One region of the Pseudomonas sp. H1_G08 genome, then DNA from elsewhere that is predicted to be linked to it. Evidence: predicted binding sites of a transcription regulator. Region 1 holds the regulator's gene; the other holds the start of a gene.
The links. Region 1 encodes FliA, which starts transcription of late flagellar genes. Its sites were predicted from a motif close to CTAAAGTTTNNNNNNNNNNNGCCGNTAA; they were not measured.
Positions count from the first base shown of each region.

Region 2: the regulator FliA is predicted to act here: its motif matches at 1,858-1,885, upstream of flgM (flagellar biosynthesis anti-sigma factor FlgM).

Region 1 covers NZ_CP162822.1:640,172-648,506, forward strand. Annotated here, with positions in the region: gene AB4N85_RS02945 (DUF6124 family protein) at 1-40, opposite strand, end outside; gene flhA (flagellar biosynthesis protein FlhA) at 664-2,793, shown strand; gene flhF (flagellar biosynthesis protein FlhF) at 2,805-4,145, shown strand; gene fleN (flagellar synthesis regulator FleN) at 4,262-5,092, shown strand; gene fliA (RNA polymerase sigma factor FliA) at 5,089-5,829, shown strand; gene AB4N85_RS02970 (chemotaxis response regulator CheY) at 5,997-6,368, shown strand; gene AB4N85_RS02975 (protein phosphatase CheZ) at 6,387-7,175, shown strand; gene AB4N85_RS02980 (chemotaxis protein CheA) at 7,229-8,335, shown strand, end outside.
Region 2 covers NZ_CP162822.1:3,243,502-3,251,836, forward strand. Annotated here, with positions in the region: gene AB4N85_RS14710 (chemotaxis protein CheV) at 1-915, opposite strand, end outside; gene flgA (flagellar basal body P-ring formation chaperone FlgA) at 998-1,759, shown strand; gene flgM (flagellar biosynthesis anti-sigma factor FlgM) at 1,922-2,248, shown strand; gene AB4N85_RS14725 (flagella synthesis protein FlgN) at 2,297-2,764, shown strand; gene AB4N85_RS14730 (flagellar brake protein) at 2,854-3,600, shown strand; gene AB4N85_RS14735 (MFS transporter) at 3,674-5,056, opposite strand; gene AB4N85_RS14740 (glutamine synthetase family protein) at 5,126-6,367, opposite strand; gene AB4N85_RS14745 (sensor histidine kinase) at 6,675-7,367, opposite strand; gene AB4N85_RS14750 (tetratricopeptide repeat-containing response regulator) at 7,364-8,335, opposite strand, start outside.

The sequences.
Region 1 (8,335 bases):
TGGGGGCGGATTCGGGCGGGTTGGGTGTTGGTTTGATCATGGTGAAGCTCCTTTGAAATGGAGCCGCGACAACCTGTCGCTAAACAGGGAGGGTGGCGGCTGTACGCGGGTTAGCGAACCGGTCAAAGGCACCCGGCAGACCCGAAGGTCTCCCGCATACAGCCACCATGACGAAATCGCGAAAATACAGATCCGCAACGAAGCCTGGAACGCTGATGCACCTTTGACTTGAGTTCGAGTCGCTAAACCCGATCGCTGATTCGTCAGCGACCGGACCACAATAGAATCCGACCCCAAAGCGCACAAGCCGGCGGATTCTGGCTTGGCTGTAGGCAATGGCGCAAGGATTTGTAGCCTTGAGACCGTGTCTGCTGGTGTCTTGTAAACAGCTTCGTTTAAATCGAAAAAAATGCGCCGCATTCGAAGGCCTCTTCGCGAGCAGGCTCGCTCCCACAGGGGCCGTATTCCAAATGTCCGATTGGGAATGCATGTCAAACTGTGGGAGCGAGCCTGCTCGCGAAGGGGCCAGCCCAATCAGCCGATAAATCCCAAGTAAAACCGCTCTATTTCATTCCCCGGCAAAAGTTGGAAAGCTTCTTGCAGTAGCCGCCCTGCGCCCGTTCGGGGCGTCAAAAGTTTGCTTTAAAGGAACGGGGAAAACCGGTGGATCGCACTCAGTTATTCAATACAGCACGCACCAACGTTGCCGACCTCAGTCGAGGCAATCTGGGCGTGCCGTTGTTGCTGCTGGTCATGCTGGCGATGATGATGTTGCCGGTGCCGCCGTTCCTGCTCGACGTCTTCTTTACCTTCAACATTGCCCTGTCCATCGTCGTCCTGCTGGTCTGCGTGTATGCGCTGCGGCCGCTGGATTTTGCCGTGTTCCCGACGATTCTGCTGGTGGCGACGTTGCTGCGACTGGCGCTGAACGTGGCCTCGACGCGGGTGGTAATGCTCCACGGTCAGGACGGCCACGCCGCCGCCGGTAAGGTGATTCAGGCCTTCGGTGAGGTGGTGATCGGCGGTAACTACGTGGTCGGTATCGTGGTCTTCGCGATCCTCATGATCATCAACTTCGTCGTGGTGACCAAGGGTGCCGGGCGGATTTCCGAGGTGAGCGCGCGCTTCACCCTCGATGCGATGCCCGGCAAACAAATGGCGATCGACGCCGACCTCAACGCCGGCCTGATCGACCAGAATCAAGCCAAGTCGCGCCGTCAGGAAGTCGCCCAGGAGGCGGAGTTCTACGGTTCGATGGACGGTGCCAGCAAGTTTGTCCGTGGTGACGCCATCGCCGGCCTGCTGATTCTGTTCATCAACCTCATCGGCGGCATGGCCGTGGGTATCTTCCAGCATGGCATGAGCTTCGGCGACGCGGGCAAGGTTTACGCCTTGCTGACCATCGGTGACGGTTTAGTGGCGCAATTGCCATCACTGTTGTTATCTACAGCAGCGGCGATCATGGTGACCCGTGCTTCCGGCTCGGAAGACATGGGCAAGCAGATCAATCGCCAGATGTTCGCCTCGCCGAAAGCACTGGCCGTGGCCGCTGGTTTGATGGCGGTGATGGGCCTTGTGCCGGGCATGCCGCACTTCTCCTTCCTGAGTATGGCGGCGCTGGCTGCGGGCGGCGCTTACCTGTTCTGGAAGAAGCAGAACGTTGCCAAGGTTGTGGCGCTGGAAGAGGTCAAGCGTCAGCAGGAACTGCTGCCGTCACCGGCCCGCGCCATGGAAACCAAAGAGCTGGGCTGGGACGACGTGACGCCGATCGACATGATCGGCCTGGAAGTCGGCTATCGCCTGATTCCGCTGGTGGACCGCAATCAGGGTGGGCAATTGCTCGCGCGGATCAAGGGTGTGCGCAAGAAACTCTCGCAGGATCTGGGCTTTCTGATGCCGACCGTGCATATCCGCGACAACCTCGATCTGGCGCCGAGCGCGTATCGGCTGACGCTGATGGGCGTGATTCTCGCCGAGGCCGAGATCTACCCGGATCGCGAACTGGCGATCAACCCGGGTCAGGTCTACGGCTCGCTCAACGGTATCAACGCCAAAGATCCGGCTTTCGGCCTGGAGGCGGTGTGGATCGAAATCAGCCAGCGCGCCCAGGCGCAATCGCTCGGCTACACCGTGGTCGATGCGAGCACCGTGGTCGCCACGCACTTGAACCAGATTCTGTACAAGCACTCCAGTGAGCTGATTGGCCACGAGGAAGTGCAGCAACTCATGCAATTGCTGGCCAAGAGCTCGCCGAAACTGGCGGAAGAGCTGGTGCCGGGCGTGGTTTCGCTGTCGCAGTTGCTCAAGGTCCTGCAAGCGCTGCTCGCCGAGCACGTGCCGGTGCGCGACATTCGCAGCATCGCCGAAGCGATCGCGAACAACGCTGCCAAGAGTCAAGATACCGCCGCGCTGGTCGCCGCTGTGCGGGTCGGCGTATCCCGTGCAATCGTCCAAAGCATTGTAGGCACTGAGTCCGAGCTGCCTGTAATCACATTGGAACCAAGGTTGGAACAGATATTGCTCAATAGTCTGCAGAAGGCAGGACAAGGCTCGGAAGAGGGCGTTCTGCTGGAGCCGAGCATGGCCGAGAAGCTGCAGCGTTCGTTGATCGAAGCGGCCCAGCGTCAGGAAATGCAAGGCCAACCGGTGATCCTGCTGGTAGCCGGCCCGATTCGCGCGATGCTCTCGCGCTTCGGCCGCCTCGCAGTGCCAGGCCTGCATGTGCTGGCCTACCAGGAAGTACCGGACAACAAGCAAGTGACCATCGTTGCGACAGTAGGGCCCAACGGCTGAGGTAGTGGTTTATGCAAGTTAAGCGTTTTTTTGCCGCCGATATGCGTCAGGCCATGAAGCTGGTTCGCGATGAGCTGGGCGCTGATGCCGCCATCATCGGCAACCGCCGCATTGCCGGCGGCGTCGAGTTGACGGCGGCTCTGGATTACAAACTGTCGGCGCTGGCGCCACGGGTTCCGAACATGGAACTCGAAGACGAGCTGCGCAAGACCCAGTCGCGCATCGTCACCGCCCAGGCCGAGCTGAGCCTGCGTGGCGAAGCCGACGGCAACACCAATCAGCAGTTGTTCGCCGGGCTGCCGTTGACCGCAGGCCTGCCGCTGACCGCCGCCGAGCCGCTGAGCGAGCCGACCTACGCCGCACCGACGCGCCCGGCCGCAGCGCCTGCGCAGGCCTCGGCGGGCGTCGATCCGCGTGCGCTGGATTCGATGCGTTTTGAATTGAACAGCCTGCGCGAGCTGATGGAAGTGCAACTCGGCACCCTGGCCTGGAATCAGCTGCAAGGCAGCCGTCCGGCCCAGGCCAATCTGTATCGCCGTCTGCAGCGCATCGGCCTGTCCGGCCCGCTGTCGCGCGATCTGTTGGCGATGATCACCGATATCGAAGAACCCCGTCAGGCCTGGCGCATGCTGCTGGCGCACCTGGCGCGGATGATTGCCGTACCGGAAGTCGAGCCGCTGGAAGAGGGCGGTGTGATTGCCATGGTCGGCCCGGCCGGCATGGGCAAGACCACCACGCTGGCCAAGCTTGCCGCGCGTTATGTGCTCAAGTACGGCGCGCAGAACGTTGCGCTGGTGAGCATGGACAGCTTCCGCATCGGCGCGCAGGAACAATTGAAAACCCTCGGGCGCATCCTCAACGTGCCGGTAACGCACGTCGATCCGGGTCAGTCGCTGGTGCAGGCATTGGATCCACTGCTACGCAAACGCGTGGTTTTGATCGATACTGCCGGCCTGCAAGCCAGTGATCCGGCGTTGCGCATGCAGCTTGAGAGCCTGGCCGGGCGTGGCATTCGCTCAAAAAATTATCTGGTCCTGGCAACCACCAGCCAGAAACAGGTTCTAACCGCCGCTTATCACAGTTACAAGCGTTGCGGGCTGGCCGGCTGCATCCTGACTAAACTGGATGAAACGGCCAGTCTCGGCGAAGTGTTGAGCCTGGCGATCAGTCATGAATTGCCGGTCGCGTACCTGACCGATGGCCCACGGATTCCGGATGATCTGCATCTGCCGCGTCGTCATCAATTGGTCAGCCGCGCCGTCAGCGTGCAAATGCAGGAAGAACCCAGCGAAGAAGCCATGGCTGACATGTTCGCTGATATCTATCACAGCCCGACCAAGCAGGTTGGCTGAGGTAATCATGAACAGTTTTTGTACCTACATCGATGGTCTGCCACGCATTGTTCCGATCAGGAACGCGCAGCCAGTAATGTGGCCTCCGTCTATGCAAGACAAGGTAAAGAAATAACATGGGCAGCATGCATCCCGTACAGGTGATCGCGGTGACCGGCGGCAAAGGTGGCGTCGGCAAGACTAACGTGTCAGTGAACTTGTCGCTGGCGCTGGCAGAGCTTGGCCGTCGGGTCATGCTGCTGGACGCCGACCTGGGCCTGGCGAACGTCGACGTTCTGCTGGGGCTGACACCCAAGCGCACACTGGCCGACGTTATCGAAGGCCGTTGCGAACTGCGCGACGTGCTGTTGCAAGGCCCGGGCGGGATTCGCATCGTGCCGGCGGCCTCCGGCACGCAGAGCATGGTGCACTTGAGCCCGGCGCAACACGCCGGCCTGATCCAGGCGTTCAGCGACATCGGCGACAATCTCGACGTGCTGGTGATCGACACCGCTGCGGGTATTGGTGACTCGGTAGTCAGTTTCGTTCGTGCCGCGCAAGAGGTGTTGCTGGTGGTCTGCGACGAGCCGACTTCGATCACCGACGCTTACGCGCTGATCAAGTTGCTCAACCGCGACTACGGCATGAACCGCTTCCGCGTGCTGGCCAACATGGCGCAGAGCCCGCAAGAAGGGCGCAACCTGTTCGCCAAGTTGACCAAGGTCACGGATCGCTTCCTCGACGTCGCCCTACAATATGTCGGCGCCGTGCCATACGACGAAAGCGTGCGCAAGGCAGTGCAGAAGCAGCGCGCCGTCTACGAAGCCTTTCCCCGTTCCAAGTGCGCACTGGCCTTCAAGGCCATCGCCCAGAAGGTCGATACCTGGCCGCTGCCCGCCAACCCGCGCGGGCATCTGGAATTTTTCGTCGAGCGTCTCGTGCAGCAAACCGCAGGGCCTGTGATATGACCGCCAGTGGCATGAATCTTTACAAAAAGTCGGCGCGTGACGCGCAATACGAATTGATCGAGCGCTACGCGCCACTGGTCAAGCGCATTGCCTATCACTTGCTGGCGCGCCTGCCGGCCAGCGTGCAGGTCGAAGACCTGATCCAGGCCGGGATGATCGGTTTGCTGGAAGTCTCGACCAAATACGACGCCAGCAAAGGCGCCAGTTTCGAAACGTACGCGGGCATTCGAATCCGCGGCGCGATGCTCGATGAAGTGCGCAAAGGGGATTGGGCACCACGCTCGGTTCACCGTAATACCAGGATGGTCAGCGACGCGATTCGCTCGATTGAAGCTAAAACCGGCCGTGACGCTAAAGATCACGAGGTTGCGGCCGAACTCCAATTGAGTCTCGACGATTACTACGGGATTCTGAATGACACCTTGGGCAGTCGCCTGTTCAGTTTCGACGACCTGTTGCAGGACGGCGAACACGAAGGGCTGCACGAGGATGGCGCCAGTGCTCATATGGAGCCGTCACGCGATCTGGAAGATGAACGCTTTCAGGCGGCGCTGGCGGACGCGATTGCCAATTTGCCGGAGCGTGAGCGACTGGTGTTGGCGCTGTACTACGACGAAGAGCTGAACCTCAAGGAGATCGGTGAAGTCCTTGGCGTCAGTGAATCGCGGGTCAGCCAGTTACACAGCCAGTGCGCGGCCCGTCTGCGGGGGCGTTTGGGGGAGTGGCGAGCGCGCTGAAGGCAGTGTGGGGACACTGCGAAACGAGGCTGGTGCGGTGATGAACGGCGCCGGTCTCGATCCGTTGTGCTCCAGACAAACTTTAAGTGCTGCGCCGATTGATTGAAGTGGCGCGTCCAGGTGCTGGGCGCGTTTAAGACTGCTTGGAGGTCGAATTGAACAAAGACATGAAAATCCTCATCGTTGATGACTTCTCAACGATGCGGCGGATCATCAAGAACCTGCTGCGCGATCTTGGGTTCACCAACACCGTCGAGGCCGACGATGGCACCACTGCCATTCCGGTGCTCAACAGCGGCAGCATCGACTTTCTGGTAACGGACTGGAACATGCCGGGCATGACCGGTATCGACCTGCTGCGTCACGTGCGCGCCGATGAGAAACTCAAGCACCTCCCGGTGTTGATGGTGACTGCTGAAGCCAAGCGCGAGCAGATCATCGAGGCCGCTCAGGCCGGTGTGAACGGTTACGTAGTCAAACCTTTCACGGCTCAGGCGTTGAAAGACAAAATCGAGAAGATTTTCGAACGCATCGGCTGATGAATGCGCGGGGGAGCTATGGAGCATAACGAATCATCACAGGGCGATTTCGAATCGACCCTGAAAAAACACGCGGTCGAACTGGTCGAGAGCCTTGAAAAAGGCAAGTTCGGCGACGCGGTGCAACTGATCCATGAGCTCAATCAGACCCGTGACCGCGGCCTGTATCAGGAAGTGGGCAAGCTCACACGTGAACTGCACAGTGCGATCGTCAATTTCCAGATAGATCCGCACATGCCGCAGGCCGAGGAAGTGTCGCAAATCACCGACGCCACCGAACGCCTGGGCTATGTGGTCAAGCTGACGGAAGCCGCGGCCAACCGCACCATGGATCTGGTGGAAAGCGCCACGCCGGTGGTCAACAGTCTCGCTGATGAAGCGCAGACGTTGAGCGCCGATTGGGGCCGCTTCATGCGTCGCGAGGTCGGGGCTGAAGAGTTCCGTGAACTGGCGCGCCGGGTCGACGGTTTTCTGTCACGCAGCAGCACGGACAACCGTGCGGTGTCGAGCAACCTCAACGACATCCTGCTGGCTCAGGATTACCAGGACCTCACAGGTCAAGTGATCAAGCGTGTGACCCAACTGGTCACCGAAGTCGAAAGCAATCTGCTCAAACTCGTGCTCATGGCCAGTCAGGTCGACCGCTTTGCGGGCATCGAACATGACCGCGCCGCAATGCTTGCTGAAAAAGATCCACAAAAACATCTCTCGCAGGGTGAAGGTCCGCAGATTCATGCCGATAAACGAGAAGACGTTGTGTCCGGTCAGGACGATGTGGACGATTTGTTATCCAGCCTTGGATTCTAGAGTTTCGGAATTCGGGTTTTTTGGGTTTTTAGACCTGTAGGAGCACCCCATTAATGAGCTTCGGCGCCGATGAAGAGATCCTTCAGGATTTCCTGGTTGAGGCCGGCGAGATTCTTGAGCAACTGTCCGAACAACTGGTCGAGCTGGAAAGCCGTCCGGATGATGCAGATCTGCTCAATGCAATTTTTCGCGGTTTCCACACTGTAAAAGGGGGCGCCGGCTTCCTTCAGCTCAATGAGCTGGTGGAGTGCTGTCACATCGCCGAAAACGTGTTCGACATCCTGCGCAAGGGTGAGCGTCGCGTTGATGCAGAACTGATGGACGTTGTGCTCGAAGCACTGGACGCGGTGAACAGCATGTTCAGCGAAGTCCGTGAGCGTGCACCGATCACCGCTGCCACGCCGGAACTGTTGGCCGCGCTGGCGCGTCTGGCCGAACCGCAATCGGCGGATGAAGCCCCGGCTTCGCCGGTTGCCGAGATGATCGAAGAACTGGTCGTTGAAAGCGACTCCTCGGACGACATCACCGATAACGAATTCGAACAACTGCTGGACTCGCTGAACGCCGTCAAGGCCCAGGCCGAGGCTCCGGCCGCTGTTGCTGCTCCCGCGCCGGTTGCCGACACGGCGGCCAGCGATGAAATCACCGACGCCGAATTTGAATCGCTGCTCGATCAACTGCATGGCAAAGGCCAGTTTGCTGTCGATGCGGTCGCTCCGGCGGCACCAGCAGCGCCGGCTGCTCCGGCCGCGCCTGCTACGGGCGACAGCTCGGACATCACCGACGACGAATTCGAAGCCTTGCTCGATCAGTTGCACGGCAAGGGCAACTTCGCCGTTGACGCGCTGGAATCGGCCATCGCTTCGGCCCCGTCAGCACCTGCTGCACCGGCAGCCGCTGCGGCCGGCAGTGACCTGATCAGCGATCACGAATTCGAATCGCTGCTCGACGAACTGCACGGCAAAGGCAAGTTTGACGCCAGCGCTGCGACTGCCGGCTCCGTGTCGAGCGTCGCCACGCCAGCGGCGAAAGCTCCGGCTGCCGCTGCTGCGCCGAAGCCTGCCGCCAAGCCTGAACCGAAAGCCGAGGCGCCGAAACCGGCCGCCGCTGCTGCACCGGCTCCGGCCCGCGCGCCAGCTGCTGCCCCGGCAGAAAAGCCG
Region 2 (8,335 bases), 2.6 Mb from region 1:
TTTGATCCGGTCGACTACCCGGGATGCGAGGTCATCAGGACGGAATTTGGCCAGAAAGTCATCAGCACCGACTTTCTTCACCATCGCCTGATTGAATACCCCCGACAACGAAGTATGCAGGATGATATGGAGCTTTTGCATGCGTGCGTCGCCGCGGATTTCCGCCGTCAGGGTGTACCCGTCCATCTCCGGCATCTCGATGTCGGAAATCATCATCAGGAACTCTTCTTCCGGCTTCTTGCCCTCGTCGACCAGCTTGCGCAGGTAATCCAGCGCCTGCTTGCCGTCGTTCAGCGCCACCACTTCGACACCGATGGTCTGCAGGCAACGCGTGACCTGCTTGCGCGCCACCGACGAGTCATCGACCGTCAGTACCCGCAGCGACAACGCCTTGGTCTGCGTCTCGACATCGACCACGCCCACCGAAATCGCTTCCGGCGTCGGCGCCACCTCGGCCAGCACCTTCTCGACGTCGATGATTTCGACCAACTGATTGTCGACCCGCGTCACAGCGGTCAGGTAGTGATCGCGACCGGTGCCCTTGGGTGGCGGATGGATCTCTTCCCAGTTCATGTTGACGATGCGCTCCACCGAGCGGACCAGGAAACCCTGGGTCTTGGTGTTGTACTCCGTGATGATCACGAACGGACTGTTCTTGTCTTTCAACGCACCGGAGCCCGTTGCCATTGCCAGATCCAGGATCGGAATGGTCGCTCCCCGTATATTCGCTACCCCGCACACGACAGGACTGGATTTGGGCATCAACGTCAGCGACGGGCATTGCAACACTTCCCGTACCTTGAACACGTTGATCCCATAGAGCTGCGGCCCGTCGAGACGGAACAACAGCAGCTCGAGGCGATTCTGCCCTACCAGTTGCGTGCGCTGGTTCACCGAATCCATTACACCAGCCATGCCCAGACTCCTACACCAACGCCAAGTGTTGTTGCGACGCACATTCATTGCTAAACGGCACGGCGCTTGCTTTTTAACTCGTATGAACGCTCAAACGACATTTTCCCGACGCCTGACATCTTCCCTTCGCAAAGGGCTTTGCGCGGTGTCCGCCGTTTGCTGCTTGCTTGCTGGCAGTCCTGCCCATGCAGATGCGGTTACCTTGCCTGATATGCTTATCGGCGTGACTCAGGGCTTTCTTGAATTCACCGTAGAAGACTATTTGGCTTCCAGTCAAACCGAAGGCCGCTACGAAATCGAAGTCAACCAGCTCGACCCGCGCATGCGCATGCCCATGTGCGACAAGGAATTGACAGCCACGCTGGAGAGCCCGGCACGCCCGCTGGGCCGCGTCACGGTGAAGGTTCGCTGCGAAGGCAGTTCGCCCTGGACGGTGTTCGTACCCGCTCAAGTCCGCCTGTTTCGCGAGATCGTGACGACCACTCGTCCGCTGAAACGCGCCGGCATTATCGAGCCGCAGGATGTGACCTTGCGCGAGCGCGACGTCAGCACGATCAACCAGGGTTTCCTGACCTCGGTCGACGAAGCGATCGGGCAGAAACTTACCCGACCAACGGTCGCCGATCAGGTCATAACTCTGGTGCATCTGGAACAGGCCGAAGTGGTCCGTAAGGGTGACCAGGTGGTGATCACTGCCCGCAGCGGCACCCTTGCCGTACGCATGCCGGGGGAAGCGCTCTCCAATGGCGGCATGAAAGAACAGATTCGAGTAAAAAACCTTAATTCTCAAAGAGTTATCAAGGCGCAGGTGATTGCGCCGGGACAGGTCGAAGTGGCCATGTAAAAGCCCTGTGGAGAAAACTGGCGCCGATCCCGTCGCTTCCCTAAACTGTGCCGCAGCAAGACTCGCAACGGCGCATGCAAGCTTATGGTTGATTGGGCCTAAAGTTTTTCAGGGGATAGCCGAAAACATGGCAAGCGTCCAAATTCCCAGAGGTTTTTTATCATGGTTATCGATTTCAACCGATTGAACAGTTCCTCGTCACTAACCGGCAGCACACGTACCAGCAACGCCAAGGAAAGCGCTGAAAACAGCCCCTCCGCGCCGCTGAATACCCAGGCCGAACAGGCCAATGTCGCCAAAAGCGGGGAGTCGGTACACCTCAGCAATGAGGCTCAACAGTTGCAGAAGGTCACTGACAAGCTGCGCGATCAGCCTGCTGTCGACAAAGCCCGTGTGGCCGAGTTGAAAGCCGCGATTGCCGATGGCAGCTATAAAGTCGACAGCAACCGTGTAGCCAGCAAACTGCTCAACTTCGAAGCCCAGCGCTAGGCTTTTGCCGGCGCCAGGCTTTTGGACGCTTAAACCCCAAGGCCAGCCATGCACGACACTAACTTATTGCAACTGATCAACGACGACTTTGCTCCAGCGCAACAATTGCTGGAGTTATTGCAAACCGAATCCCTCGCTTTGCATGGTCGTGACATGCCGTTGCTGGAAGAAATTCTGGCGACCAAGCAAGCGTTGATCATTCTGCTCGAGCAGCATGGCCGCAAGCGCAGCGAAATCCTCGCCAGCCTCAACCTGCCGACCGATCGCACAGGTCTTGAGCAACTGGCCAGCCAGTCGAGCATTGGCGACCAGTTGCTGACCCAGGGCGATGCCCTGACCGCGCTGATCGCCCAGTGCCAGGCTGCCAACGTCAAGAATGGCCAGTCGATCCAGATCCAGCAGGCGACCACGGCCAATCAGCTGAAGATCCTCACCGGCGGTGAGCCGCCAGCGCTTTACGACGCCAGCGGGACCTTTGCCAAACCGGTCAAGCCGCGAACGCTCAGCCAGGCATGAGCCATTCGCTGACCCTGCACTATCCACCTGCGCAACATGCTGGCAAAATACTGGCCAGTCGTCTTATTTTGTCTGGAGATTGAAGAACCGTGTCCAACACCCTAAGCGCGGATGATGCTCCGCAGCCTCCGAAGGTGCTCACCACGCCACTGGAAATCTCCAGCAACCTGCGCCAGCTGCAAGACAGCCACGATCCGCTGATCATCACCTTCCATGAACGCAGCCAGCGTTTTCAGAGCTACCTGATCAAGGTCGACCGCGAAACCGCGACGATCGCCCTGGACGAAATGATCCCGCGCGATGGCGAACGCTTCCTCCAGGCTGGCGAGCCGTTCAAGGTCGAAGGCTTTCATGACGGCGTGCGCATCGCCTGGGAATGCAACGGCACACTGAACATCGAAGAATCCGACGGCGACCGTTTCTACACCGGCGACCTGCCGAGCGAAGTGGTCTACCACCAGCGCCGCAACGCCTTCCGCGCTGCGTTGAAACTCACCGACCTGGTCAGCGTTGAACTGGGCGGCGAAAAGCTCAAGGTTCCTCTGCACGGCAAGCTGCTGGATATCTCCGCCACTGGCTGCAAATTCCGCTTCGAAGGCGACATCACTGACCGCCTGCAACTGGGCCAGGTCTACGACCGCCTGATCGCCCCGCCGCTGTTCGGCAATCAGCCAACATCGGTCGAGCTGCGCTACCTGCACTTCGAAGAAAAACTCAACATCACCTTCGCCGGTCTGCGCTTCCACAACATCAGTGGCCAGGCTGCGCGCAACGTCGAGCGTTTCGTTTATCAGTTGCAGCGTGAAGCACGGCGTTTCGACAAAGACGATCTCTGAGTCGCAGCGACAAATAAAAAGGGCAGTCCTGTGCGGGACTGCCCTTTTTTATGCGCCGGTGTTTATCTTCGGCTCAGGGCCTGCCACCACTGATATCCGGCGCAGGCTTGTCGTCATCGCCGCTGTCCTGCTCGGTTTCAACGACTGCATCCGGCTGCACTTCGGGCTCAGGCTCAGGAGTGACCGGCGCCGGATCCTGCACCATCTGCTCCTGCACCACCTGCTCATCGACACGCGGATCGAGCGCCGCCACCAGCGGCGAACTCGACATGCTGTCCGGCATTGCCACGTGATGCAGCGGTGCGTCGTCGACCTGATGCAGGTTGGTCACTGCTTTCGGACGAATCCGCCAGACCAGCACCAGCGCGAAGAAACTGAAGAACGCATACAGGCTCTGACTGCCGAGAAACTTCATCAGCACACCCGCGAGCAGCGGCCCGATGCTCGCGCCGACGCCATAGGTCACCAGCAACATCGCGGTCAGCGACACCCGGCGATCGCCTTCGACGTGGTCGTTGGAAAACGCCACCGCCAGCGGATACAGGCAGAACTGCACCAGCGAACAGAAGAAGCCGACGACGAACAGCACCTCCAGTGGCACCTGCGGCATGATCGCCAACGGCAACGCCGCCACCGCCAGAAACCCGGCAAAGCAGCGGATCAGCAGCGCGCGGTCATAACGGTCGGACAACCAGCCCAACGGCCACTGCACCAGCAAGCCGGCAAAAATACAGCTACCCATGAACAGACCGACCTGCTCGGTCGTCAGCCCCTGTTGCGAGGCATACAGCGGCGCCAGACCGTAGAACGAACCAATGATCAGACCGGCGCCGAGCACCGTGCTCAGCGATTGCGGCACCCGTTTGATAAAGAAGCGCGGCTCCATCGGCGCCGGATGCAGGGGCGCCGGGTGAATCCGTCGAGTCAGCGTCACGGGCACCAGGCACAGGGCAAAGCACAGCGCCACCAGCATCAGCAGTTCCAGCCCGAGGCCGGGATGCATGACCAGAATCAGCTGGCCCAGCACCAGGCCCAGATACGAAGCGATCATGTAACCGCTGAACACCAGGCCACGCTGATTGGCATCGGCCTGCTCGTTGAGCCAGCTCTCGATGACCATGTACTGACACATCATGCCCAGACCGACGATCGTCCGCAGCACCAGCCACGCCGGCAGCCAGTCCACCAGACCATGGCCGAGCACCGCCGCGCCGACGATCCCCGCACACGCCGAGTAGGCACGGATATGCCCGACCCGGGCGATCAGGCGATGGCCGATCTTGCCGCCCAGCACCAGACCGAAATAGTTGGCCGCCATCAGCGCACCGACCCACAGCCCGTCGACATTGTCGGCGGCCAGACGCAAAGCCAGATAAGTAGAAAGAAGGCCTGAGCCGATCAACATCATCAGCGAGGCAAAATACAGCGCTCGAAAGGATTTCCAGATTTGGCGCATCGGCGTTCCGAGCGGCTCCTTGCAGTAAATACCGGGCGGTCAGATCGACAGCCCGGCAGCAGCGATACGTCAGGCCTGGGCGGCCAGTACACGGCGCTCCCAGGGAGTGATTTCATCAAAGAAGCTGGTCAACTCCATGGTCTTCGAAGCGATGTAGCCTTCGATGAACTCCGACCCGAACAGTTCCCTCGCCAACTGGCTACGTTTCAGACGCTCAAGCGCGGCGTGCAAGGTACACGGCAAGGCCAGATTATCCGGCACGGCGAATTCACCCTGGATCGCCGCGCTCGGCTCCAGCTCCTGTTCGATGCCGTGCAAACCCGCGGCCAGACTGGCGGCGATCGCCAGATACGGATTGGCGTCGGCGCCCGGCAAGCGGTTTTCGACCCGACGTGCGGCTGGCGAGCTGGCGGGAATACGCAAGCCGGCGGCGCGATTGTCATGGGACCAGCAGGCATTGTTCGGCGACGCGTACGGATGACACAGGCGCTGATAGGAATTCACGTTGGGCGCAAACAGTGCGGTGAAATCGGCGAGGCCTGCCTGTTGCCCGCCGATGAAGTGGCGGAACATCGACGTCGGCTCGCCGTTCGAGTCAGTGAAGACATTCTTGCCGCTGCCGATCTCAACGATGCTCTGGTGAATATGCATCGAACTGCCCGGCGTGTGCGCCAGCGGTTTGGCCATGCACACCACGCTCAGGCCATGCTTGAGCGCGACCTCCTTGAGCAGATGCTTGAACAGGAACGTCTGATCGGCCAGCAGCAGCGGATCGCCGTGCAGCAGATTGATCTCGAACTGGCTGACGCCCATTTCATGCATGAACGTGTCGCGCGGCAGGCCGAGGGCGGCCATGCATTTATACACTTCGCTGAAGAACGGCCGCAGGCCGTTGTTGGAACTGACGCTGAAGGCCGACTGGCCATCCTCGCGGCGGCCGTCGAGGCCCACCGGCGGACGGAACGGCTGAGTCGGATCGGTGTTCGGTGCGAAGACAAAAAATTCCAGTTCGGTCGCCACCACCGGCGCCAGACCGTGCACGGCGTAACGGGCGATGACCGCTTTGAGCTGGCCACGGGTCGAGAGACTTGAGCTCCCCCCGCTCAGTTCGTCGGCGTCGCAAATCGCAATGGCGCGCGGCTCGTCGCTCCAGGGCAAACGGTGAATCTGCGCAGGATCGGCAACCAGCGCCAGATCGCCGTCATCGCTGCCGTAGAACCGCGCCGGCGGATAGCCGCCCATGATGCATTGCAGCAGCACACCCCGCGCCAACTGCAAACGCCGCCCCTCGAGGAAACCCTCGGCGGTCATCACCTTGCCCCGTGGCACACCGTTCAGATCCGGGGTGACACATTCAATCTCATCAATGCCGGTCAATCGCTGCGCGAGTGAACCCTGGCCATCGGTTGTCATGACGCAATCCTTGTTGTTGTGCGAGCCGCGAACGGCGACCCGGACAAAATAGGCTGCGGCTGTTCGGAATATCAAGCAGCGCCCACAAAAATCCCGATCTTGTGCAGGAGCCGTAGGAGCTGACGAGTGCAACGAGGCTGCGATCTTTTGATCTTGCTTTTTAAAATCAAAAGATCGCAGCCTTCGGCAGCTCCAACACCAGACCTCAGGGCAAGTAGAGGCTGAACACTCCTCCGCCCAACGGCCCGCCATTGCTGATTTCGGTGCGCCCTTCCACGCCGTTGCGCTGATGCAGCGCGGCGATGCGATTGGCGAAATACAGACCGAGGCCGGTGCTGCCGCTGCTGTGATTGATGCCCTGCACATAATCGGCCTGACGCTCGAGCATCTCTGCCGGATAGCCGTCGCCATCGTCGTTGATGCTCAACACCAGTTGCCCGGCTTCGTCGCTGACAGTAATCAGCAACGACTCGCGGGCGTAGCGAATCGCATTGTTGATGCAGTTGCCGAGCACCGAGGCGATCAGCTCGCGATCGAAGAAACCCAGCGGGCTCAACGGGTCGACTTCATAAGTGGCGATGATGCCGCGACTGGCAAACACTTCCTGATGCGCGGCCAGTTGCGCCTCGATGAAATCGTCGAGTTCGTGATACGCCGGCTGCAGCGGCAACTGATTCACGCCAAGTTTGTACAGCCCCAGCAACTGCACGAGCATGCCGTTGAGGTGGGCGAACTCGAAGTCGATCACGCCCTGCTCCGAGCCGTCGCGCAGCTCTTTCGGCAGACGCGCCAGCCATTGGCTGTGCGCCTGCATCAGCATGGCCAGAGAGTTCTTCATGTCGTGAACGGTGGAGGCAATCACCGTGGAAAAATCCAGCGCCGGATCTATTGAGTTCATTCGCCAAACGCCTTGCTTTTCAGCTTCTGATAACGCGCAAACCGCGCGTCGGTGTCGGGCATCAGGCCCACCAGTTTCAGGCAGGCCCGACATTCTTCCAGCTCCGCCGACGGCACACTGGTGTCGGTGCCGTGCAGCAGCGACTGGGCCAGGTTCAGCGCGATACTGATGTTTTTCGGTTGCAGCTTGAGCGCCTTGCGGAACACTTCGCGGGCCTCGACCAGATTGCCGGTCTTGTACACCCGCACGCCCTGACGGTTGAGATCGGCCGCAGCGTTGCTCGAACTGAGAATCGTCGGATCGTCGGTGAGCTTGGCGATGTCTTTCATCACCGCCGGGTCATCACCGTAGATCTCCGCGCAACTCTTGAGCATCGAAGTGCCCGCCTCGGCCTGACCGAGCATCTGCAACTGCTTGGCCACCAGCAACGCCGCCTCGGGACTCATGAATTGCTCCATGCCATCGAGGCGCATCAGCGCCTGTTCGGTGAGCTTGTCGGCGGTTTCGGCGTCGTTGAGCAACAGGCTGGTGGCTTTCATCAAACGCGCGCGAATCTGCAGACCGGGGTCGCTCGGGTTTTCTTTGGCCACAGCGCTGAGGGTGGTGTTGATCTCCAGTCGCGTACGCGTGTCGAGCCCGCGATCGCTACCCTTGCTGATCAGCGCGTGCGCCAGGCCGAGATTGCTTTCCGGGTCCTTGAAACGCGACTGCGCGCCCTGCGCCACGGCCTGACGATAAGCACGCGAGGCGGTTTCGAAATCTTCGTTGGCCATGGCCAATTTGCCGAGCAGCGCCTGGCGGCGCACCGCCAGCGGCGACAGACGGATCGCTTCTTCGAGCACCCGCTGCGCGCCTTTGCTGTCGCCTTCGGCCACCAGCACATCGGCCATGCCGTCATAAAGCGCCGGCATCATCGGGAACACTTTCAAGGCCTTTTCATAGACCTCTTTGGCCTGCGAGACCTGCCC